One region of the Streptomyces sp. SudanB182_2057 genome, then DNA from elsewhere that is predicted to be linked to it. Evidence: riboswitches for the same ligand, from Rfam matches in the RefSeq annotation. Region 1 holds a riboswitch; each other region holds the start of a gene.
The links. Region 1 has a riboswitch for cobalamin ahead of ACSURM_RS17870 (HoxN/HupN/NixA family nickel/cobalt transporter). Riboswitches for the same ligand answer to the same signal wherever they lie in the genome.
Positions count from the first base shown of each region.

Region 2: another riboswitch for cobalamin. It lies ahead of ACSURM_RS12775 (ribonucleoside-diphosphate reductase subunit alpha); the one in region 1 lies ahead of ACSURM_RS17870 (HoxN/HupN/NixA family nickel/cobalt transporter).
Region 3: another riboswitch for cobalamin. It lies ahead of ACSURM_RS28200 (cobalamin biosynthesis protein); the one in region 1 lies ahead of ACSURM_RS17870 (HoxN/HupN/NixA family nickel/cobalt transporter).
Region 4: another riboswitch for cobalamin. It lies ahead of metE (5-methyltetrahydropteroyltriglutamate--homocysteine S-methyltransferase); the one in region 1 lies ahead of ACSURM_RS17870 (HoxN/HupN/NixA family nickel/cobalt transporter).

Region 1 is NZ_OZ186798.1:4,113,375-4,118,862, forward strand. It holds gene ACSURM_RS17865 (bile acid:sodium symporter family protein) at 17-1,096, shown strand; gene ACSURM_RS17870 (HoxN/HupN/NixA family nickel/cobalt transporter) at 993-2,102, opposite strand; cobalamin riboswitch at 2,128-2,311, opposite strand; gene ACSURM_RS17875 (ArsR/SmtB family transcription factor) at 2,390-2,740, shown strand; gene ACSURM_RS17880 (glycoside hydrolase family 13 protein) at 2,820-4,478, shown strand; gene ACSURM_RS17885 (DUF4142 domain-containing protein) at 4,500-5,240, opposite strand.
Region 2 is NZ_OZ186798.1:3,006,203-3,011,690, reverse strand. It holds gene ACSURM_RS12790 (GlxA family transcriptional regulator) at 1-355, opposite strand, end outside; gene ACSURM_RS12785 (hypothetical protein) at 449-691, shown strand; gene ACSURM_RS12780 (ribonucleotide-diphosphate reductase subunit beta) at 604-1,614, opposite strand; gene ACSURM_RS12775 (ribonucleoside-diphosphate reductase subunit alpha) at 1,614-3,983, opposite strand; cobalamin riboswitch at 4,106-4,230, opposite strand; gene ACSURM_RS12770 (GNAT family N-acetyltransferase) at 4,283-4,789, opposite strand; gene mctP (monocarboxylate uptake permease MctP) at 4,987-5,488, opposite strand, start outside.
Region 3 is NZ_OZ186798.1:6,359,153-6,364,640, reverse strand. It holds gene ACSURM_RS28215 (lysozyme) at 1-667, shown strand, start outside; gene ACSURM_RS28210 (anion permease) at 811-2,094, shown strand; gene ACSURM_RS28205 (hypothetical protein) at 2,129-2,350, shown strand; cobalamin riboswitch at 2,509-2,651, shown strand; gene ACSURM_RS28200 (cobalamin biosynthesis protein) at 2,750-3,694, shown strand; gene ACSURM_RS28195 (cobyric acid synthase) at 3,691-5,199, shown strand; gene cobN (cobaltochelatase subunit CobN) at 5,196-5,488, shown strand, end outside.
Region 4 is NZ_OZ186798.1:1,195,670-1,201,157, reverse strand. It holds gene ACSURM_RS04930 (lamin tail domain-containing protein) at 234-1,655, shown strand; gene ACSURM_RS04925 (hypothetical protein) at 1,669-1,809, shown strand; cobalamin riboswitch at 1,872-2,103, shown strand; gene metE (5-methyltetrahydropteroyltriglutamate--homocysteine S-methyltransferase) at 2,246-4,570, shown strand; gene ACSURM_RS04915 (superoxide dismutase) at 4,775-5,422, shown strand.

The sequences.
Region 1 (5,488 bases):
TCCAAGGCAGGAGCGCATGTCTCAGACGCTCACCGGCTCGGCCCGCGGTCTGGCGCGCCGTGTCGACTGGTACATCGTCGCGCTGTTCGGCGCGATCGGGATCGCCGCGCTCGTCCCGGCCGAGGACACGGCGGCCGAGGCCGTCTCGTGGCTGACCAAGCTGGCGATCGGCCTGCTCTTCTTCCTCTACGGCGCCCGGCTCTCCCCGCAGGCCGCGCTGGACGGCGTACGGCACTGGCGGCTGCATCTCCCGGTGCTCGCCCTGACGTTCGCCGCCTTCCCGCTGCTCGGCCTGGGCGCGAAGCTGCTGCCGGACGGGTGGCTCGGCGCCGAACTGACCGCCGGGGTGCTGTTCCTGGCGGTGCTGCCGTCCACCGTGCAGTCCTCCATCGCCCTCACCTCCCTGGCCCGCGGCAACGTGGCAGCGGCCCTGTGTTCCGCGTCCTTCTCCACCGTGCTGGGCGTGGTCCTCACCCCGGTCCTGGCCGTCGCGCTGATCGGCGGCGGCGAGGGCGGCGGCATCCCGATCGGCGCGGGCCAACTCGTGGACATCGCCGTGCAGTTGCTGCTGCCGTTCGCCGCCGGGCAGGCGGTGCGGCGGTGGATCTCCGGCTGGCTCGGCCGGCACCGCAAGGTGATCGGGCTCTGCGACCGGGGCTCCATCCTGCTCGTCGTCTACGCGGCGTTCAGCCGGGGCATGACCACCGGCATCTGGCAGCGGGTGTCCCCCGGCCGCCTGGTCCTGCTCGGGGTTCTGGTGGCGGTGCTGCTCGCCGCCGCCCTGCTGCTGGCCGACCGCTCCGCGCGGGCGCTGCGGCTGCCCCGCGAGGACCGGGTGACGGCGGTCTTCTGCGGGGCGACCAAGAGCCTGGCCAGCGGGCTGCCGATGGCCTCCGTGCTGTTTCCCGCGGACGAGGTCGCCATGACCGTCCTGCCGCTGATGCTCTACCACACCCTCCAGCTGGTGGTCTGCGCCGCGCTCGCCCGCCGGCTCAGTCGGACGGCGCCGCCCGCACCGACCAGCGCTCCTCCACCCGTGCCAGCCGCCAGTACGCCAGCGCCGCCGCCCACACCACCACGAACAGGCCGACGATGAGATAGCCGACGCTGTCCAGGTTCAGACCGGCCACCCAGCCGGTCACCGGGTCGCTGAGGCCGGCCTTCTCGTGCAGCACCCCGACCAGTTCGATGGTGCCGATGAAGAAGGCCACGGCGATGGACAGCCCGGTGATGGCGAGGTTGTAGAAGACCTTGCGGACGGGGTTGGCGAAGGCCCACTGGTAGGCGAAGTTCATGAACGTGCCGTCGAGGGTGTCGAACAGGCTCATCCCGGCGGCGAACAGCAGCGGCAGGCACAGGATCGCGTACCAGGGCAGGCCGGCCGCCGCGCCCGAGCCGGCCATCACCATCAGGCTGACCTCGGTGGCCGTGTCGAAGCCGAGGCCGAACAGGAAGCCCAGCGGGTACATCTGCCCCGGCCGGGACACGGACTTCGTCAGCCGCCCCAGCAGCCGGTTCATGAACCCCCGCGAGTCCAGGTGCCGTTCCAGCTCCGTCTCGTCGTACCCGCCCGCGCGCATCGCCCGGAACACCTTCAGGATGCCCGCCAGCGCGACCAGGTTCAGGGCGGCGATGAGGTAGAGGAAGGACCCGGAGATCGTCGTACCGAGCACCCCGAGCACCTGGTGGGTGGCGGAGCCCTCGTTCATCACCTTCCCGGCCAGCGAGGTGCCGCCCGCGATCAGCAGCGCCAGCAGCACGACCACGCTGGAGTGCCCGAGCGCGAACCAGAACCCCACCGACACCGGGCGCTTTCCGTCGGCCATCAGCTTGCGGGTGGTGTTGTCGATCGCCGCGATGTGGTCGGCGTCGAAGGCGTGGCGCACGCCGAGGGTGTAGGCGGTGATCCCCAGCCCCACGCCGAACACCTGGGAGCCCACCTCGAAATGGCGCGGGGCCACCAGCACATACAGGATCCCGAAGGCGACGACATGCAGGGCGAGGATCACCACCAGCAGCCCCGCCGTCTTGACGGTGTCCTCGCGTCGCCAGCGGAACGAGGGGTGCGCGGACTCGGACAGAGACGTCCCGGGCAGGTTCATATGGTCAGCTCCAGCACCTCGTGGATCTTTCTGAGCTGCCGTGGCCGGTCTCCTGGCTTACGGGTCACGCGTCCGCCGTTCCTGCCTTCCCGGCCTTTCGACCAGTGGCCCGGCGGGTGCCGGACGGAACGGGAACTCCCCGATCACAGTGGCGAGGGCCGCTCCGGTCTCACACCGGCTTCCCGAACACCACGGCCCGCCCACCGTAGAGGGGCACGCGGTCGCCTGCATAGCTGCGCAGTCGGGCAGGTATGCAAGATCACATCGCCACCTGCCAGGATGGGAGCATGCATCTCGTTCCTGCCGACCGGGCCGGGCGTCGGACCATCGACGGGCACCGGGTGTGCGAGGCGATCGCCGCGATCGGTGACGCGGGGCGTCTGCGCACCTGGGCCGACCGTTTCTCGCTGCTGGCCGACGCCAACCGGCTCGCGCTGCTGCTCGCGCTGCACCGGACCGGGCCGCTGGCCGTCTCGGACCTGGCGATCGCCACGGGCATGAACGACCCGGCCGTCTCCCAGGCCCTGCGGCTGCTGCGCGCGGCGGGGGTCGTGGCAGGGGAGAAAGAGGGGCGCGTGGTGCGCTATCGGGTGGTGGACGAGGACGTAAGGGGCCTGTTGGAGCACTGCGCCGCCTGATCGTCCCGGAAAAGGTTCCCTTTCGGGCAATGTGGACAGATACAGATCCCGTACCGCTGTCCGTCCCATGGGAGCCCGTATGGCAGACCGTCCGCCGGACCTCTCGTCCAGGAACCCCGACTGGTGGCGCCAGGCCGTCATCTACCAGGTCTATCCCCGCAGTTTCGCCGACGCCGACGGTGACGGTCTCGGTGACCTGAGGGGCCTGACCCAGCGGCTTTCGCACCTCGCCACGCTGGGCGTCGACGCCCTGTGGCTGAGCCCCTTCTACCCCTCCGAACTCGCCGACGGCGGCTACGACGTCATCGACCCGCGCGGTGTCGACGAACGCCTGGGCACGCTGGACGACTTCGACGCCCTGGTGGGCGAGGCGCACCGGCTGGGCCTGAAGGTCGTCGTGGACATCGTCCCCAACCACACCTCCCATCTGCACCGCTGGTTCCGGGAGGCGCTGCGCGCCGGGCCCGGATCGGCCGCCCGCGAGCGGTACGTCTTCCGGCCGGGGCGCGGCGCGCACGGGGAACTGCCGCCCACCGACTGGCAGTCGGTGTTCGGCGGCAGCGCCTGGCAGCGGGTGGCCGACGGGGAGTGGTACCTGCACCTGTTCGCCCCCGAGCAGCCCGACCTGAACTGGGACAACGAGGAGGTCCGCGCCGACTTCCGCGCCACCCTGCGGTTCTGGTCGGACCGGGGCGTGGACGGCTTCCGCGTGGACGTCGCCCACGGCCTGGCCAAGGACCTCACCGAGCCGCTGCGGGACCTCGGCGCCCTCGGCACGGCCGGCGAGGCGGCGCTGCGGCACCTGTCGCCGGGCAGTCACCCGTACTGGGACCGGGACGAGGTGCACGAGATCTACCGCGACTGGCGCAAGATCTTCGACGCCTACCGCCCGCCCCGCATGGCCGTCGCCGAGGCATGGGTCCCGGGCGGCCGCCGGGCGCTGTACGCCCGCCCGGACGAACTCGGCCAGGCCTTCAACTTCGAGTACCTCCAGGCGCGCTGGGACGCGGGGGAGCTGCGCGAGATCATCGCCGGCGAGCTGGCCACAGCCCGCTCGGCCGGTGCCTCCGCGACCTGGGTGCTGTCCAACCACGACGTCGTACGGCACGCCTCCCGGCTCATGCTGCCGCCCGGCACCGACCCGGAGGCCTGGCTGCTCGCGCACGGCGCGGCGCCCGCCGTCGACCCGGCGGCCGGGCTGCGCCGGGCCCGGGCGGCGACCCTGCTGATGCTGGCGCTGCCCGGCTCGGCGTATCTGTACCAGGGCGAGGAACTCGGCCTGCCCGAGGTCGCGGACCTGCCCACGGAGGTGCTCCAGGACCCGATCTGGGAGCAGACCGGCCACACCCGCAAGGGCCGTGACGGCTGCCGGGTGCCGCTGCCGTGGACGACGGCCGGGCCGTCCTACGGCTTCGGGCCCGGGGCCGGCTGGCTGCCGCAGCCCGCGTCCTTCGCCGGGTACGCGGTCCAGGCGCAGGCCGGTGTGGAGGGCTCCACGCTGGAGCTGTACCGCACGGCCCTGCGGCTGCGCCGCAAGCTGCTGGACGGCGAGACGCTGACGTGGACCCCGGACGCGCCGGACGGCGTGCTGGACTTCACCCGCACCGAGACCTGGCGCAGCGTCACCAACCTGGGCACCGAGCCGGTGCCGCTGCCGCCCGGCGAGGTCCTGCTGAGCAGCACACCGCTGCCCGGCGGCGGGGTGCTGCCGCCGGACACCACCGTGTGGCTGGCGTAGGCCCTTCCGGCCGCGCCGCGGCTAACCGGCCGGCGGGGTCGGGCTCGGCCCCGCCCCGGTGCCGCCGCGCGCGAGGGCGTCGATGTCCACCGGTGTGGAGGTGGCCGACGGCGGCGGGGTGAGGACCACCTCCGGCCGGCCGGCGGCCGGGGGCGGCGGGGTCAGGTCGGAGTCGGGCAGCTTGGGCGGGGTGGTCTGCTGGTACAGGGTCCGGTCGAAGTCCACCAGGCCCGTCTTCTCCATCATGGAGATGTGGTCCAGCACGGTGTCGTTGGCCTGGTCGGCCAGGGCCCGCACCAGCGAGTTCTTCGTGGTGGACCGGATCTTCGCCACCGTGTTGAAGATGGAGCCGTGCGTCATCCGCAGGATGTTGGCGAAGTCGGTGTCGAACCGCGCACCGCTCTCCCCGTCCAGCTGCCGCACGAAGCCCCGCTGCTGGGGGCTCGCCTCGTCGGGCAGCGTGATGCCCAGCATCGGGGCGATCTTCCGGCAGGTGGTGTCGAGCGCCGCGTGTCCGTCGACCAGGTGCCGGCTCGCCGTGATCACCGCCTCGGAGCCGCCCTTGCGCAGTCCGATCCGGCCGACGGGGTACTCCCACAGTCCCGCCGCCCGCACCTTCACCACGAAGTCCCGGTCCTGCTCGGTCAGCGGCCCCCACGGGGTGCTCGCGATGACTCGGTCCTGCGCGCCGGAGGCCGTGCTCAGGCCGAGCATGCCCGGGTAGGCGAGCGCGGCGAGGGTCAGGGCCATCGCACCGCCCACGAACAGCGTTCCGGTCGCGTTCCGCGAAAAGCGCACCGTGCCTCCTGCCGGGGATCGTCCGTCGTCGGCCCGGACGCACGGCGGTACGCGGGCCCGGACACCCAAGCGGTACGGACGCGGGGCCGGTTCGTATCAACGCGCGGGTGACGAACCGCGCCGGCCTGGTGCCCGGTGCGACCGGTCGCACCGGCCGGTCGCGTGCGGACAGCGCATGCCGGTCGTCTTCTTCCGGACGGCCCGAGCGTGGG
Region 2 (5,488 bases), 1.1 Mb from region 1:
GCAGCCCCGCGGCGGCCAGGACGAACACCCCGGAGCAGACGCTGAGCACCCGGGCGCCTCGGTCGACCGCCCGGCGCAGCGCCGCCAGCAGCTCCGGCGGGAACTCGCGCACGGTGAAGTCCTCGCCCGCCGGCACGGCGATCAGATCGGCCTCCTCCAGCCGCTCCAGGCCGTGCGGCGTGGACACCGTGAACCCGCAGTGGGTGGTGAGACCCGGTCCCTCCGCCGACACCACGGCGAAGTCGTACACCGGCAGCCCGTCGTCGCTGCGGTCCATGCCGAACACTTCGCAGACGACGCCCAGTTCGAAAGGATGCACGCCGTCCAGCAGCACGGCGGCCACGTTCTTCAGCATGCTGCCAGTCTGCCTCGGCGGTGGCAGTAATTCGAGGGTCTACGGCAGTCCTGCCCCTGCCGGTCAGGAGTGTCCGGCGCGACAGTGGTGTCCATGAACGAGAACCAGCTAGAAGGCCTGATCGGAATCGGACTGACCTTCGGGATCCTGGCCCTCCTGGCCCTCCCCTCCCTGCTCGGGCACCTGCGCGACAGGCGCATCGACCGGCAGATCAGGGAGGCCCAGGAGGCCCGGGACGGCGAGAGGGATCAGAAGTCCTCGTCCAGGTCGACCGTGCCCTCGACGGCGACCTGGTACGCGGACGGGCGGCGCTCGAAGAAGTTCGTCAGTTCCTGAACGCCCTGGAGCTCCATGAAGGAGAAGGGGTTCTCCGAGCCGTACACCGGGGCGAAGCCGAGGCGGGTGAGGCGCTGGTCGGCGACGCACTCCAGGTACTGGCGCATCGATTCGGTGTTCATGCCCGGGAGGCCGTCGCCGCACAGGTCGCGCGCGAACTGCAGCTCGGCCTCGACGGCCTCCTCCAGCATGTCGGTCACCTGCTGCTGGAGCTGGTCGTCGAAGAGCTCCGGCTCTTCCTTGCGGACGGTGTCGACGACGTCGAAGGCGAAGCTCATGTGCATGGTCTCGTCGCGGAAGACCCAGTTGGTGCCGGTGGCCAGGCCGTGCAGGAGGCCGCGGCTGCGGAACCAGTAGACGTAGGCGAAGGCGCCGTAGAAGAACAGGCCCTCGATGCAGGCGGCGAAGCAGATGAGGTTGAGCAGGAAGCGGCGGCGGTCGGCCTTGGATTCCAGGCGGTCGATCTTCTCGACCTCGTCGATCCACTTGAAGCAGAACTCGGCCTTCTCGCGGATGGAGGGGATGTTCTCCACCGCGGCGAAGGCGGCCGCCCGGTCCTCCGGATCGGGGAGGTAGGTGTCCAGCAGCGTCAGATAGAACTGGACGTGGACGGCCTCCTCGAAGAGCTGGCGCGACAGGTACAGGCGCGCTTCCGGGGAGTTGATGTGCTTGTACAGCGTCAGCACGAGGTTGTTGGCGACGATGGAGTCGCCGGTGGCGAAGAAGGCGACGAGCCGGCCGATGAGGTGCTGTTCCTCGGGGGTGAGTTTGGCGAGGTCGGCGACGTCGGAGTGGAGGTCGACCTCTTCGACGGTCCAGGTGTTCTTGATGGCGTCCCGGTAGCGTTCGTAGAAGTCGGGGTAGCGCATGGGGCGCAGGGTGAGTTCGAAGCCGGGGTCGAGCAGGTTGGTGTTCCGGGACATTACTGGCAGGCCTCGCAGGACTCGGGGTTTTCCAGGGAACAGGCGACCGCTTCGGGATCCGCGGTGACCTGTGCGGGGAGGGTGGGCTGCGCCTGGGCGGCGCGGGCGATGCGCGTCGCGGGGCGCGAGCGCAGGTAGTACGTGGTCTTCAGCCCGCACTTCCAGGCGTAGGCGTACATCGAGGAGAGCTTGCCGATGGTCGGCGTCTCCAGGAACAGGTTCAGCGACTGCGCCTGGTCGAGGTAGGGGGTGCGGGCGGCGGCCATGTCGATCAGGCCGCGCTGGGGGATCTCCCAGGCCGTGCGGTACAGGGCGCGGACGTCCTCGGGGATCCACTGGAAGTCCTGCACCGAGCCGTTGGCCTCACGCAGCGCCTCGCGGGTGCGGGCGTCCCAGACCCCGAGGTCCTTCAGGTCCTGCACCAGGTAGGAGTTGACCTGGAGGAACTCGCCGGACAGCGTCTCGCGCTTGAACAGGTTCGACACCTGCGGCTCGATGCACTCGTACACACCCGCGATCGACGCGATGGTGGCCGTCGGCGCGATCGCCAGCAGCAGTGAGTTCCGCATGCCCGTCCTGGCGATGCGCGCGCGCAGCGCGGCCCAGCGCTCGGGCCAGGTGAACTCGACACCGTAGTGGTCCGGGTGCAGCACGCCCCGGGCGGTGCGGGTCTTCTCCCAGGCGGGCAGCGGGCCGTTGCGCTCGGCGAGGTCGGCGGACGTCTCGTACGCGGCGAGCATGATCCGCTCGGCGATCCGCGTGGACAGCACCTTGGCCTCGGCCGAGTCGAACGGCAGCCGCAGCTTGAAGAACACGTCCTGCAGGCCCATGGCACCCAGCCCGACCGGCCGCCACTTGGCGTTGGAACGCCCCGCCTGTTCGGTGGGGTAGTAGTTGATGTCGACGACGCGGTCGAGGAAGGTGACGGCGGTGCGGACGGTGGTGTCCAGGCGGTCCCAGTCGATGTCGCCGTCGCGGACGAAGGCGCCGAGGTTGACCGAGCCGAGGTTGCAGACGGCCGTCTCGCCGTCGTTGGTGACCTCCAGGATCTCGGTGCAGAGGTTGGAGGAGTGGATGACGTTGCCGGGTTCGGCGGTCTGGTTGGCGGTGCGGTTGGCGGCGTCCTTGAAGGTCATCCAGCCGTTGCCGGTCTGCGCCAGGGTGCGCATCATCCGGCCGTACAGCTCCCGGGCCGGGAGGGTCTTCTTGGCCAGGCCCGCGGCTTCGGCCTCGCGGTAGGCGGTATCGAAGTCCTCGCCCCACAGGTCGACGAGTTCGGGGACGTCGGCGGGGGAGAACAGGGACCACTGGGCGTCGGCGTTGACCCGGCGCATGAACTCGTCCGGGATCCAGTGCGCGAGGTTGAGGTTGTGGGTGCGGCGGGCGTCCTCGCCCGTGTTGTCGCGCAGCTCCAGGAATTCCTCGATGTCGGAGTGCCAGGTCTCCAGGTAGACGGCGGCGGCGCCCTTGCGGCGGCCGCCCTGGTTCACGGCGGCGACCGAGGCGTCCAGGGTCTTCAGGAACGGCACGATCCCGTTGGAGTGCCCGTTCGTCCCCCGGATCAGCGAACCGCGCGAGCGGATGCGCGAGTACGACAGCCCGATGCCGCCGGCGTGCTTCGACAGCCGGGCGACCTGGTGGTAGCGGCCGTAGATGGAGTCCAGCTCGTCCAGCGGGGAGTCCAGCAGGTAGCAGGACGACATCTGGGGGTGGCGGGTGCCGGAGTTGAACAGGGTGGGGGAGGAGGGCAGGTAGTCCAGGCGGCTCATCAGGCCGTAGAGCGAGGCGACCTCGTCCACCGAGCGGGCCGTGTCGTCCTCGGCCAGGCCGCTGGCCACGCGCAGCATGAAGTGCTGGGGCGTCTCGATGACCTTGCGGGTGATCGGGTGGCGCAGGAGGTAGCGGCTGTGCAGGGTGCGCAGGCCGAAGTAGCCGAAGCGGTCGTCGGCGCCCTCCGCCACGGCCGAGTCCACCAGCGCGTCCAGCCGTCCGGCGTGGACGCGCACGAACTCGGCGGTGCGGTCGGCCACCAGGCCCTCGCGATGGCCCACTGCGATCGACCCGGTGAAGGAGGTCACGCCCTGCGAGGCGGCCTCGGCCCGGATGGCGAGGGTCAGCAGCCTGGCGGCCAGCTTCGAGTAGGCGGGGTCCTCGGCGATCAGGCCGGCGGCGGCCTCCGTGGCCAGCTCGCGCAGCTCCGCCTCGTCGGCCCGCGCGGACCGGCCGCGCAGCGCGGCGGCGGCGACCCGTCCGGGGTCGGCGTCGGGCAGGTCGGCCGTCAGCTCGGACAGCGTCCGCAGCAGCGCGGTACCGGGAGCGTCGGTCTCCGGTCCGCTGACCGAAGCCGGGTCGGCTGGCGCGATGGTCACGTGGGGGTCTCCCTCGCTCGGCACGGGGCCTGGCGGAGGGCAGGGGGCAGCACGAGCGCGCGAGGGCTCTCGCGTCCACCGGCCCATTCCACGAGGCCCGGACGTCGGGCACACCGGCCGGATGGCCGGGTGCGCTGTCGGCAGGTCCTCGGACTGACGCTCGTACGCGGATACGCACAAGTACACCGTTGCGGGACAGTTCCGGATTCGCACCGGATTCCCCTGCGGCGACAGCGAGCATGAGCATACATCTTGTGCCGGGCTGTCGTGTCACCCCCAGATGTTGTGTCCCGGTGATGTCAGAGTGTCAACTCGTAGGTGAGCAGCGTGACGTCGTCCAACTCCGGCACGGGATTCCAGTCCCGTTCGGGTGTGCGGACGAAACCCAGACGTTCGTAGATGCGGTGGGCGGCGCGCATGGTGCGCTGGGTGGACAGGACGACGGCCGCGCAGCCCTCGGTGGCCCTCGCGCGCTCGACGCAGGCCCGGACGAGCGCCTCGCCGGCACCCCGGCCGCGGGCCGCGCGGTCCACCGCGAGCATGCGGATCTCCGCCTCGCCGGGACGGGCTATGTCCGCCATGGGGCCGCCGGACGGGACGAAGGTGACTCCGCCGAGCGGCCGGTCGTCCGCGACGGCGACGAGGACCTCGGCGGCGGCGGCGCGTTTCGCCACGTCCCTCAGCTCGCCCAGGTACTCGTCGCTCTCGCCGAAGTCCAGGAGGCCGTCTCCTAGGTAGGCCCGGGCGGTGATCTCGCCGAGGGCGGCGTACTCGGAGGGGGCGGCGGGCCGGATGACGATGTCCATGGGCCGAGTGTGCCGGAGGGGTACGACAAGGCGCCGGAGTTTTCCACAGGGCGCCCGGCCGGAGAGGGCCGTGCGTCAGCCGCCCGTACCGGCGCACGGCGGCGGGTCGTGCCGGCGACGGCACCGGCCCGGGCAGGCAACGGCAGCGGGCCGCCGACGCGTGTGCTGTCGGCGGCCCGCTGCGGATGCCGCGTGGGTCAGTGCGCGCTGCCCGCGGTGGCCGGCGGAAGCTCCACCTGGACATCGGGGTCGCCGGAGTCCGCCGTGTAGTCCTCCGGCTTGGTCTCGTCGATGCCCTCGGGAGCCTTCACGGCCTTCAGGACGACCGTCAGGACCACGGTGACCAGTACGTTCAGCACGAACGCCGTCAGGCCGATGTAACCGATCTCGCCGATGCCGGGGATCTCCTTCGAGGAGCCGCCGAAGTGCTTCTGCGTGGGCGAGGCCACCCCGTACGCGGCGGCCGTGCCGTAGACCATGCCGACCGCCCAGCCGGCCAGCAGCGCCCAGCGGTGGAACCAGCGGGTGAACAGGCCGCCGACCAGGGACGGGAAGGTCTGCATGATCCAGATGCCGCCCAGCAGCTGGAAGTTGATGGCGACGGTCTTGTCCATGGTGAGGACGAAGACCAGGGCGCCGACCTTCACCAGCAGGGAGACCAGCTTCGAGACCTTGGTCTCCTCCGCGGGCGTCGCGTCG
Region 3 (5,488 bases), 2.2 Mb from region 1:
CGCCCTCACCGGCCCCGCGACCGCCGCCGCCAAGCCGCCCAAGGGCCACGACGTGTCGTCGTACCAGCGGCACGTGAAATGGCCGGACGCGCGGAAGAAGGGAGCGCGGTTCGTCTACGTCAAGGCGACCGAGTCCACCGGCTACCGCAACCCCTACTTCACCGAGCAGTACTCCGGCGCCCGCAAGGCCGGCCTGATCCGGGGCGCGTACCACTTCGCCCGCCCCGACCGGTCCTCCGGCGCCAAGCAGGCCGCGTACTTCGTGAAGCACGGCGGCGGCTGGCGCGGGGACGGCTGGACGCTGCCGCCCGCGCTCGACATCGAGTACAACCCCTACGGCTCGCGCCAGTGCTACGGACTGAGCAAGAAGCGCATGGTCGCCTGGATCCGTTCGTTCAGCGACGAGACCCGGCGCAGGACCGGCCGCCGCCCGGTGATCTACACGACGACCCAGTGGTGGAAGTTGTGCACCGGCAACAGCCGGGCGTTCTCGAAGAACCACCCGCTGTGGATCGCCCGGCACGGCACCGCGAAGCCGGGGGCGCTGCCCGGCGGCTGGCGGTACTGGACGTTCTGGCAGTACCGCACGAAGGGCACGCTGCCGGGTGACCAGGATCTCTTCAACGGCACCCTGGACCGGCTGCGGATCTTCGCGCGGGGCCGGTAGCCAAGGGGGGCCCGGCCCGGCAGGGCGGAAAAGAACCCGGGTATGGGATTGCCGACACCACTGTGCCCGTCCCAGTTCATCTTCCGTTCACCCAGGTTGCCTACGTTCGTCCAGCCAACGACCTCGAACGATTGCCTGGGTAAATGGAAAGCTTCTCGCTGATCCTCGCGATTGTGGTGGTAACCGCTCTCGCGTTCGATTTCACGAACGGTTTCCACGACACCGCGAACGCGATGGCCACCACCATCTCCACAGGCGCCCTGAAGCCCAAGATCGCGGTGACCATGTCCGCCGTCCTCAATCTTGCGGGCGCCTTCCTCTCCGTGGAGGTCGCGAACACGATCTCCAAGGGTCTCGTCGACGAGACCGGCATCCGTCCCGAGGTCATCTTCGCCGCCCTGGTCGGCGCGATCCTCTGGAACCTGCTGACCTGGCTGGTGGGCCTGCCCTCCAGCTCCTCGCACGCCCTGATGGGCGGCCTGGTCGGCGCCACCGTCGCCTCCGCCGGCTTCGACGGCGTCCACGGCGGCGTCCTGGTCACCAAGGTCCTGCTCCCCGCCGTCGCCGCGCCGGTCGTGGCGGGCCTCGCCGCGTTCCTGGCCACCCGGCTCTCCTACCGCGTCGGCGGCACCGGCGACACCGAGGCGACCCGCAAGGGCTACCGCGTCGGCCAGATCGCCTCCGCCGGCCTGGTCTCGCTCGCGCACGGCACCAACGACGCCCAGAAGACGATGGGCATCATCACCCTCGCGCTGATCGCGGGCGGCTCCCTCGCCCCCGGCTCCAACCCTCCCACCTGGGTGGTCCTCTCCGCCGGCCTGGCCATCGCGCTCGGCACCTACATCGGCGGCTGGCGCATCATCCGCACCATGGGCAAGGGCCTGACCGACCTGGAGCCGCGCCAGGGCTTCGCCGCCCAGACCGGCGCCGCGACCGCCATCCTGGCCTCCTCCCACCTCGGCTTCTCCCTCTCCACCACCCACGTCGTCTCCGGCTCGGTGATGGGCGCGGGCCTCGGCCGCAAGGGCGGCGTGGTCCGCTGGTCCACCGCGACCCGCATGGCCGTCGCCTGGGTGCTCACCCTGCCGGCCGCCGCGCTGGTCGGCGCGGGCGCCGAGGCAGTCACCGACCTCGGTGACTGGGGCACCGCCGGCGTCGCCGTCTTCCTGGTCGCCGCGAGCGCCGCCATCTGGAAGATCTCCCGCCGCGAGGTCGTGGACCACACCAACGTGATCGAGGAGACCGGCGAGCCGGCCGGTGTCGTCACCACCGCCATCGCCGCGGTCACCCCGCCGCCCGCCGGCCCGGTGGCCGACAGCCTGACGGTCCCGGCCACCGCCGGCCTGACGACCGCCGGCCTGACGGCCACGATCCCCGCCCCGGCCGCCGAACCGGCCCCCGCCGCCCCGCCGGCCGCCACGGTCTGACCCGCCCGCACGGTTACTGAAGGAAGCAATCCGCATGAAGATCGACTGGGCGGCCCTCGGCTCCGTACTGGGCGTCAGCGTCGTGTTCACGGTGGGCCTGGTGGCCCTGTTCACCCTCGGCATCAACGGCATGTCCCGCCGCGAACGGGCCGCGGCCCAGGGCGGCTCCGCCACGCTCGCCGTCACCGGCGCCTACGCCTGCTTCGCCGCCTGCGCGGCGGCCGTGGCCTACGGCATCTACCTGATCGTGGCCTGACCGCAGGCCCCCGATCCCCGCCTCCGCCCCGCCGACCGGCCCACCCGCCGGACCCGGCGGGGCGGACGCGTGTGCGGGGGCTCCCAAGGCCCGCCCGGCGCCCCGGGGATGTGGGCCTCGGCACAGTCGGGCGTCCCAGGTCAAAGGCAAGTTGACGGCCCTTCCGGGCACGTGGTGGACTGCCCAGGCCATGTACGGCGGCAGCAGAGGAAGCCGGTGCGAATCCGGCGCGGTCCCGCCACTGTCACCGGGGAAGAACTCCCCGGGAGCCAGGAACTCTCGCCGCCGGAATCCGTCGAACCAGGGCGTGGACACCCTGAGTGAGGACACGAATCGCCATGCTCGGCTGCCGAAGGACCCGTACCAGGAACGCCCCCGCGCCCACGGCCGGCTGAGCCGATGGGTGCCGACCGCACATACGCGTACGGTGCCGCCGCCGGCGTCCTCGGTGATCTGCTCCTCGGCGATCCCCGCCGCGGGCACCCGGTCGCCGCGTTCGGCCGCGCGGCCACGGCCGTGGAAGGCGCCTTGTGGCACGACCACCGAGCCTGGGGCGCCGTGCACACCGCCGTATGCGCCGGTGGCGCCGTCGCGCTCGGGGCGCTGGCCGCACGCGCCGTACGCCCCTCCCGTACCGCCTCCGTCGCGCTGACCGCCGCCGCCACCTGGGCCGTCGTCGGCGGCACCTCGCTCGCCCGCGAGGCCCAGGCGATCGGGCGCGCCCTGGCCGCGGGGGACACCGAGGCCGCCCGCGCCCGGCTGCCCCACCTGTGCGGCCGCGACCCGCAGGCGCTGGACGCCGACGGAATGGCCCGGGCCGTGGTCGAGTCGGTCGCCGAGAACACCTCCGACGCCGTGGTGGGCGCCCTGGTGTGGGGAGCCGTGGCCGGGGTGCCGGGGCTGCTCGGGTTCCGCGCCGTCAACACCCTGGACGCGATGGTGGGTCACAAGTCGCCCCGGCACCGCCGCTACGGCTGGGCCTCCGCCCGCCTCGACGACGTCGCCGGCTGGCCGGGCGCCCGGCTCACCGCCGTACTCGCCACCGTCGCCGGACCCGACCCGCGTGGCGCCCTGCGCGCCTGGAAGGCCGACGCCCGCAAGCACCCGAGCCCCAACGCCGGTCCCGTGGAGGCCGCCTTCGCGGGCGCCCTCGGCGTCCGGCTCGGCGGGACCCTCTCCTACGGCGGCCGGGTCGAACACCGGCCCGTGCTCAACGGCGGCACCGGACGGCCGGTCCGGGTCACCGACATCGACCGGGCGGTACGGCTCTCCCGCCGCGTCGGCCTGCTCGCCCTCGGCACCACGCTCGCCGCGCGCGCACTCCTGAAAGGACGTGGGAAGTGAACGGTGGTCTCCTCGTGGCCGGCACCACCTCGGACGCCGGCAAGAGCGTCGTGACGGCCGGGATCTGCCGGTGGCTGGCGCGCCAGGGCGTGAAGGTGGCGCCGTTCAAGGCGCAGAACATGTCCCTGAACTCGTTCGTGACCCGCGAGGGCGCGGAGATCGGCCGCGCCCAGGCCATGCAGGCCCAGGCCTGCCGGATCGAGCCGACCGCGCTGATGAACCCGGTGCTGCTCAAGCCCGGTGGCGAGCAGAGCAGCCAGGTCGTGCTGCTCGGCAAGCCGGTGGGCGAGCTGAGCGCGCGCGGCTACCACGGCGGACGCCAGCAGCGGCTGCTGGGCACGGTGCTGGACTGCCTGGCCGAACTGCGGGGCACGTATGACGCGGTGATCTGCGAGGGGGCGGGCAGCCCGGCCGAGATCAACCTGCGGCGGACCGACATCGTCAACATGGGCATCGCGCGGGGCGCGCGGCTGCCGGTGCTGGTGGTGGGCGACATCGACCGCGGCGGCGTCTTCGCGTCCTTCTTCGGCACGGTCGCCCTGCTCTCCCCCGAGGACCAGGAACTCGTCGCCGGGTTCCTGGTGAACAAGTTCCGCGGCGACGTCGGCCTGCTCGAACCCGGCCTGGACATGCTGCACGGCCTCACCGGACGGCGGACCTACGGCGTGCTGCCGTTCCGGCACGGGCTCGGCATCGACGAGGAGGACGGACTGCGCGTCTCCCTGCGCGGCACCGTACGGGAATCCACGGTCGCTCCCCCGGTCGGCGAGGACGTGCTCCGCGTCGCCGTGTGCGCGATCCCGCTGATGTCCAACTTCACCGACGTGGACGCCCTCGCCGCCGAACCGGGCGTCGTCGTACGGTTCGTGGACCGGCCGGAGGAACTGGCCGACGCCGACCTCGTGGTGGTCCCGGGCACCCGCGGCACCGTACGGGCACTGGAGTGGCTGCGGGAACGCGGACTGGCGGACGCCCTCGCACGCCGGGCCGCCGAGCACCGCCCCGTCCTCGGCATCTGCGGCGGCTTTCAGCTCCTCGGCGAGCACATCGAGGACGAGGTCGAAAGCCGCCAGGGACACGTCGACGGCCTCGGCATCCTGCCCGTGCGCGTGCGCTTCGCCCGCGAGAAGACCCTCACCCGGCCCACCGGGCAGGCCCTCGGCGAGCCCGTCGACGGCTACGAGATCCACCACGGCGTGGCCACGGTCGAAGGCGGCGAACCCTTCCTGGACGGCTGCCGCGTCGGCCAGACCTGGGGCACCCACTGGCACGGCTCCCTGGAGTCGGACGGCTTCCGGCGGGCCTTCCTGCGCGAGGTGGCCGCCGCCGCGGGCCGCCGCTTCGTCCCCGCGCCGGACACCTCCTTCGCCGCGCTGCGCGAGGAGCAGCTCGACCGGCTCGGCGACCTCATCGAACAGCACGCGGACACGGACGCGCTGTGGCGGCTCATCGAGTCCGGCGCGCCGCAAGGACTGCCTTTCATCCCACCGGGAGCGCCCGCATGAGCACAGTGTTGTTGTTGTCGACCGCCGACACGGATCTGCTGGCGGCCCGGGCCTCGGGCGCCGGCTACCGCATCGGCAACCCCACCCGGGTCGACGTCGCCGGGGAACTGCCCGCCCTCATCGAGGGCGCGGACCTCGCCGTCGTACGGCTGCTGGGCGGCAAGCGGGCCTGGGAGGACGGGCTGGCCGCGCTGAAGGCGTCCGGCATCCCGACCGTACTGCTGGGCGGCGAGACCGTACCCGACGCCGAACTGATGGCCGAGTCCTCGGTGCCCGCCGGCGTGGTCGC
Region 4 (5,488 bases), 2.9 Mb from region 1:
CGGTGGGGCCCGCTTCACATGACGGCACGGCGACGGCGATGCCGGACAGGGCGGCGAAGTCCGTGCCACGGGCACGGATGGGGAAGTGCGGGCAGGGTGACCCGGACAGGCTTCCGGTCACCAGGGCAGTTCGTCAGCCGTTCATGTGCCGTCCTTCTCGGTCGGGGCGGCTTGTTCGGACTGGCTCGCGACTGTCAGTGCGCCTTGCCCATGACAACGTCAGGACCCGATCCGTGACCGTTTCGGCCGCTTTCCGGCACGCTCGTGCTCTTACTCGCCTTCTCGTCGCCGCCCCCCTCGTGGCCGCGGGTGCCCTGACCGGCGTACCGGCGGCGCACGCGGCCGTCACGGACGACGTCCGCATCAACGAGGTGGTGACTACCGGCGGCGTCGACGACTCGATCGAGCTGTACAACAAGGGCACCGCCACGGTCGACGTGTCGGGCTGGGTCCTGAAGGACAACGACGAGGACCACGCCTACAAGATCCCCTCCGGGACTCTCCTGGGGCCGGGCGTGTACAAGGCGTTCGACGTGAGCGGCGAGTTCGGCCTGGGCTCGGACGACGAGGCCGGCCTCTACCTCGCGGACGGCACGACCCAGGTGGACGGCTTCTCCTGGACCGTGCACTCCGGCCCCTCCTGGTCACGCTGCCCTGACGGTACCGGAGCCTTCGGGCAGGCGGCCACGGTGACCCTCGGCGGCCCGAACAACTGCGGCACCGGCGGCTCCACGACTCCGGCCGTGTGGCCGGGAAGCAGTGGTGTGGCCACCGCCGACGGTTCGGACGTGTTCGGCCAGGACCTCAGCGGCCTGTACCAGGAGGGCGGCGTGCTGTGGGGTGCGCAGAACAGCGGCAGGCTGTGGCGTCTGGTGCGTGACGGCTCCGGCGGCTGGAAGCCGGATGCCGCCGGCGGCTGGTCCTCCGGCAGGGCCCTGCGCTTCCCCGGCGGCTCCGGCACCCCCGACAGCGAGGGCGTCACCCTGACCGGTGCCGGTTCGGCCGCGGGCGCGTTCGTGGCCGGCGAGCGCAACGGGGACGCGTCGGGCACCAGCCGCCTGTCGGTGCTGAAGTACGACGTGAGCGGATCAGGCTCGTCGCTGACCGCGGTCAAGGAGTGGAACCTCACGTCCGACCTGCCCTCGACCGGCTCCAATCTCGGTCTCGAAGGGATCACCTGGATCCCGGACACAGCGCTGACCGGCGCCGGGTTCAAAGACGCATCGACCGGCGCGGTCTACGACCCGGCCCGCTACGGCAGCCACGGCGGCGGAGTGTTCTTCGTGGGCGTCGAAGGCACCGGCATGATCCACGGTTACGTGCTGGCCGACTCCGGCTCCTACACCCGTGTCGCGTCCTTCAGCAGCGGCATGTCCGGGGTGATGGAACTGCAGTGGGAGCCGCAGGCGTCGCGCCTGTGGGCGGTCTGCGACGACACCTGTGACGGTCAGCACCGCACGGCGAAGATCGGCACGACCGGCGTGTTCACCACCACCGGCGTCTTCAACCGCCCGTCGGGCATGCCCGATTACAACAACGAGGGCTTCTCCCTGGCCGGCGCGGACGAATGCGTGGCGGGTTCCAAGCCGGTCTACTGGGCGGACGACTCCAACGACGGCGGGCACGCCCTGCGCAGGGGCACCATCACCTGCTGAACGGACTCGAGCAGTGGGCGGCAGCCCTTGCTGCCTCGCCGCCTGGGCCGTCGCCCTGCTGGTGTGGAGGGCCGGCCGCGTCGAGGAGAGGCGGGCCGCGGGCCTCGCCCGGCCCGCCGCCGGACCCGCCGCCGAGCAGCCCGGGCGCCCGTGACGGACGGGCGTGTTGTCGTGGGGCCGTGTCTTCGTCGGCTTCACGGCGGACGCGCCGCTGTATAGGCTGCCTCGTGCAGCTGGTTCGCCCTGCCCGCCAGGCAGGCGCGTCGCAAGAGGGAACCCGGTGGGAATCCGGGACTGCCCCGCAGCGGTGAGCGGGAACGACCGCCGTCATACGCACTGGGCCCGGCAAGCGGGTCTGGGAAGCGACGGCCAGTAGGTGCCTCGTACACGTCGTACGGCACGAGGCGTGCTCGCGAGTCCGAAGACCTGCCACTGCCCGTGCGCGGCCGACGCGTACGGCATCTCGGTGACCTCGAGGGCGGGTCGGCGGCAGGGCGAGCACCCATGGTGTCTCGCCGCTTTCCGTCATCCCTTCGCGCCCTCGTCCCGTCCCGGGAACCCCATGACGAGTGCTCGCGAAGGAGAGTTCCGTGACAGCCGAGTCCGCAGCCGCGCCCGTACGGGCCACCGTGTACGGCTACCCCCGCCAGGGACCGAACCGGGAACTGAAGAAGGCGATCGAGGGCTACTGGAAGGGCCGGGTCACCGCCGACGCCCTCCGGCGCACGGCCGCCGACCTGCGCCGCTCCACCTGGCGGCAACTGGCCGACGCCGGTCTGGGCGAGGTGCCGACCGGTGACTTCTCGTACTACGACCACGTCCTGGACACCACCGTCATGGTCGGCGCGATCCCCGACCGCCACCGCGCCGCCGTCGAGGAGGACGCCCTGCGCGGCTACTTCGCCATGGCCCGCGGCACCCAGGAGGTGGCGCCGCTGGAGATGACCAAGTGGTTCGACACCAACTACCACTATTTGGTGCCCGAGTTGAGTCCGGACACTGTCTTCGCGGCCGACTCCGGCAAGCAGACCGCCGAACTGCGCGAGGCCCTCGCCCTCGGCCACACCCCGCGGCCCGTCCTGGTCGGCCCGGTCACCTACCTGCTGCTGGCCAAGCCCGCCCCCGGCGTCGCGGTGGACTTCCAGCCGCTCACCCTGCTGGACCGGCTGCTGCCCGTGTACGCCGAGGTGCTGGCCGACCTGCGGGCCGCCGGCGCGGAGTGGGTGCAGCTGGACGAGCCCGCCCTGGTCCAGGACCGCACCCCGGCCGAGCTGAACGCCGCCGCCCGCGCCTACCGCGACCTCGGCCGCCTCGCCGACCGCCCGAAGCTGCTGGTGGCCTCGTACTTCGACCGGCTCGGCGAGGCGCTGCCCGTGCTGGCGAAGGCCCCGGTGGACGGGCTCGCCCTGGACTTCACCGGCCCGGCCGCCGCCAACCTCGACGATCTCGCCGCAGCCGGCGGTCTGCCCGGCAAGCGGCTGGTCGCCGGTGTCGTGGACGGGCGCAACGTCTGGATCAACGACCTCAAGACATCGCTGACCACGCTGGCCACCCTGCTCGGCCTCGCCGACCGGGTCGACGTGGCCGCCTCCTGCTCCCTGCTGCACGTCCCGCTCGACGCCGCGGTCGAGCGGGACATCGAGCCGCAGATCCTGCGCTGGCTGGCGTTCGCCCGGCAGAAGACCGCGGAGATCGTCACGCTCGCCCGCGCCCTGGCGCAGGGCGCGGACACGATCGCGGCGGAGCTGGCCGCGAACCGCGCCGATCTGGCCTCCCGCGCGGCTTCACCCATCACGCACGACCCGGCGGTACGGGCCCGGGCGTCCGCCGTCACCGACGCCGACACCCGCCGCTCCCAGCCGTACGCGCGACGCTCGGCCGCCCAGCGTGCCTGCCTGCGCCTGCCGCTGCTGCCGACGACCACCATCGGCTCCTTCCCCCAGACCGGAGAACTGCGCGCCGCCCGCGCGGACGTACGGGCCGGAAGGACCGACGAGGAGACGTACGAGCGGCGCATCGAGGCCGAGATCCGCGAGGTGATCGCCTTCCAGGAGAAGGCCGGCCTCGACGTGCTCGTGCACGGGGAGCCCGAACGCGACGACATGGTCCAGTACTTCGCCGAACAGCTCACCGGCTGCCTCGCCACCCGGCACGGCTGGGTCCAGTCCTACGGCACCCGCTGCGTCCGCCCGCCGATCCTGGCCGGCGACATCTCACGGCCGGAGCCGATGACGGTGCGCTGGACGACGTACGCCCAGTCCCTCACCGGCCGGCCGGTCAAGGGCATGCTCACCGGCCCGGTCACCATGCTCGCGTGGTCCTTCGTCCGCGACGACCAGCCCCTCGCCGAGACCGCCCGCCAGGTCGCCCTCGCCCTGCGCGACGAGGTGAACGACCTGGAGGCGGCGGGCACTTCGGTCATCCAGGTGGACGAGCCCGCCCTGCGCGAGACGCTTCCGCTGCGCGCCGCCGACCGGCCCGCCTACCTGGCCTGGGCCACCGAGGCGTTCCGGCTGACCACGGCCGGGGTGCGACCGGACACGCAGATCCACACCCACATGTGCTACGCCGAGTTCGGGGACATCGTCCAGGCCATCGACGACCTCGACGCCGACGTCATCAGCCTGGAAGCGGCCCGCTCCCATATGCGGGTGGCCCGCGAACTGGCCCTGCACGGGTATCCGCGGGAGGCGGGACCGGGGGTGTACGACATCCACTCCCCGCGCATCCCGGCCGTCGCCGAGGCGGTGGCTCTCCTGCGCGCGGGTCTTGAGGCCCTTCCGGCCGGACGGCTGTGGGTGAACCCCGACTGCGGCCTGAAGACCCGCACGTGGCCCGAGGTGCGCGCCTCGCTCGAGAACCTGGTGGCGGCGGCCCGCGAGGTGCGCGGCGCCTTGCCCTCCGAGACGCCCTGAGACACCGGGTGACCGGGGCGGACACCTCGCGGGGTGTCCGCCCCGGGCAGCGGCCGGCGCGGGTGAACGGGCCGCGGACCTCCGGCTGTTGCCCGTCCGTGACACGGCGAAAGTCCTAGGTCCAACGCCTGATCCGCAAGGTACCTCTTCTGCTGTTAGCGTGCAGCTGCATATTGCTGGCAATAACGTCGGAGGATGTTGGACATGGCGGTTTACACGCTCCCGGAGCTTCCGTACGACTACGCGGCGCTCGCCCCGGTCATCAGCCCGGAGATCATCGAGCTGCACCACGACAAGCACCACGCGGCCTATGTGAAGGGCGCCAACGACACGCTGGAGCAGCTGGCCGAGGCGCGGGACAAGGAGACGTGGGGCTCGATCAACGGCCTGGAGAAGAACCTGGCCTTCCACCTCTCCGGGCACATCCTGCACTCGATCTACTGGCAGAACATGACCGGCCCGAAGGACGGCGGCGGCGAGCCGCTGGCCCAGGACGGCGTCGGCGAGCTGGCCGAGGCCATCAAGGAGTCCTTCGGTTCCTTCGCCGGCTTCAAGGCCCAGCTGTCCAAGGCCGCGGCCACCACCCAGGGCTCGGGCTGGGGCGTGCTCGCCTACGAGCCGCTGAGCGGGCGCCTGGTCGTGGAGCAGGTCTACGACCACCAGGGCAACGTCGGCCAGGGCTCCACCCCGGTCCTGGTCTTCGACGCCTGGGAGCACGCCTTCTACCTCCAGTACAAGAACCAGAAGGTCGACTTCATCGAGGCCATGTGGCAGGTGGTCAACTGGCAGGACGTGGCCAAGCGCTACGCCGCCGCCAAGGAGCGCGGCGACAGCCTGCTGCTCGCGCCGTGACGGCGTAGCGCACCCCGAGCGTCCTGCCTCGTGATCGTCTTCTCACCCTTCACCGGCAGGCGGCAC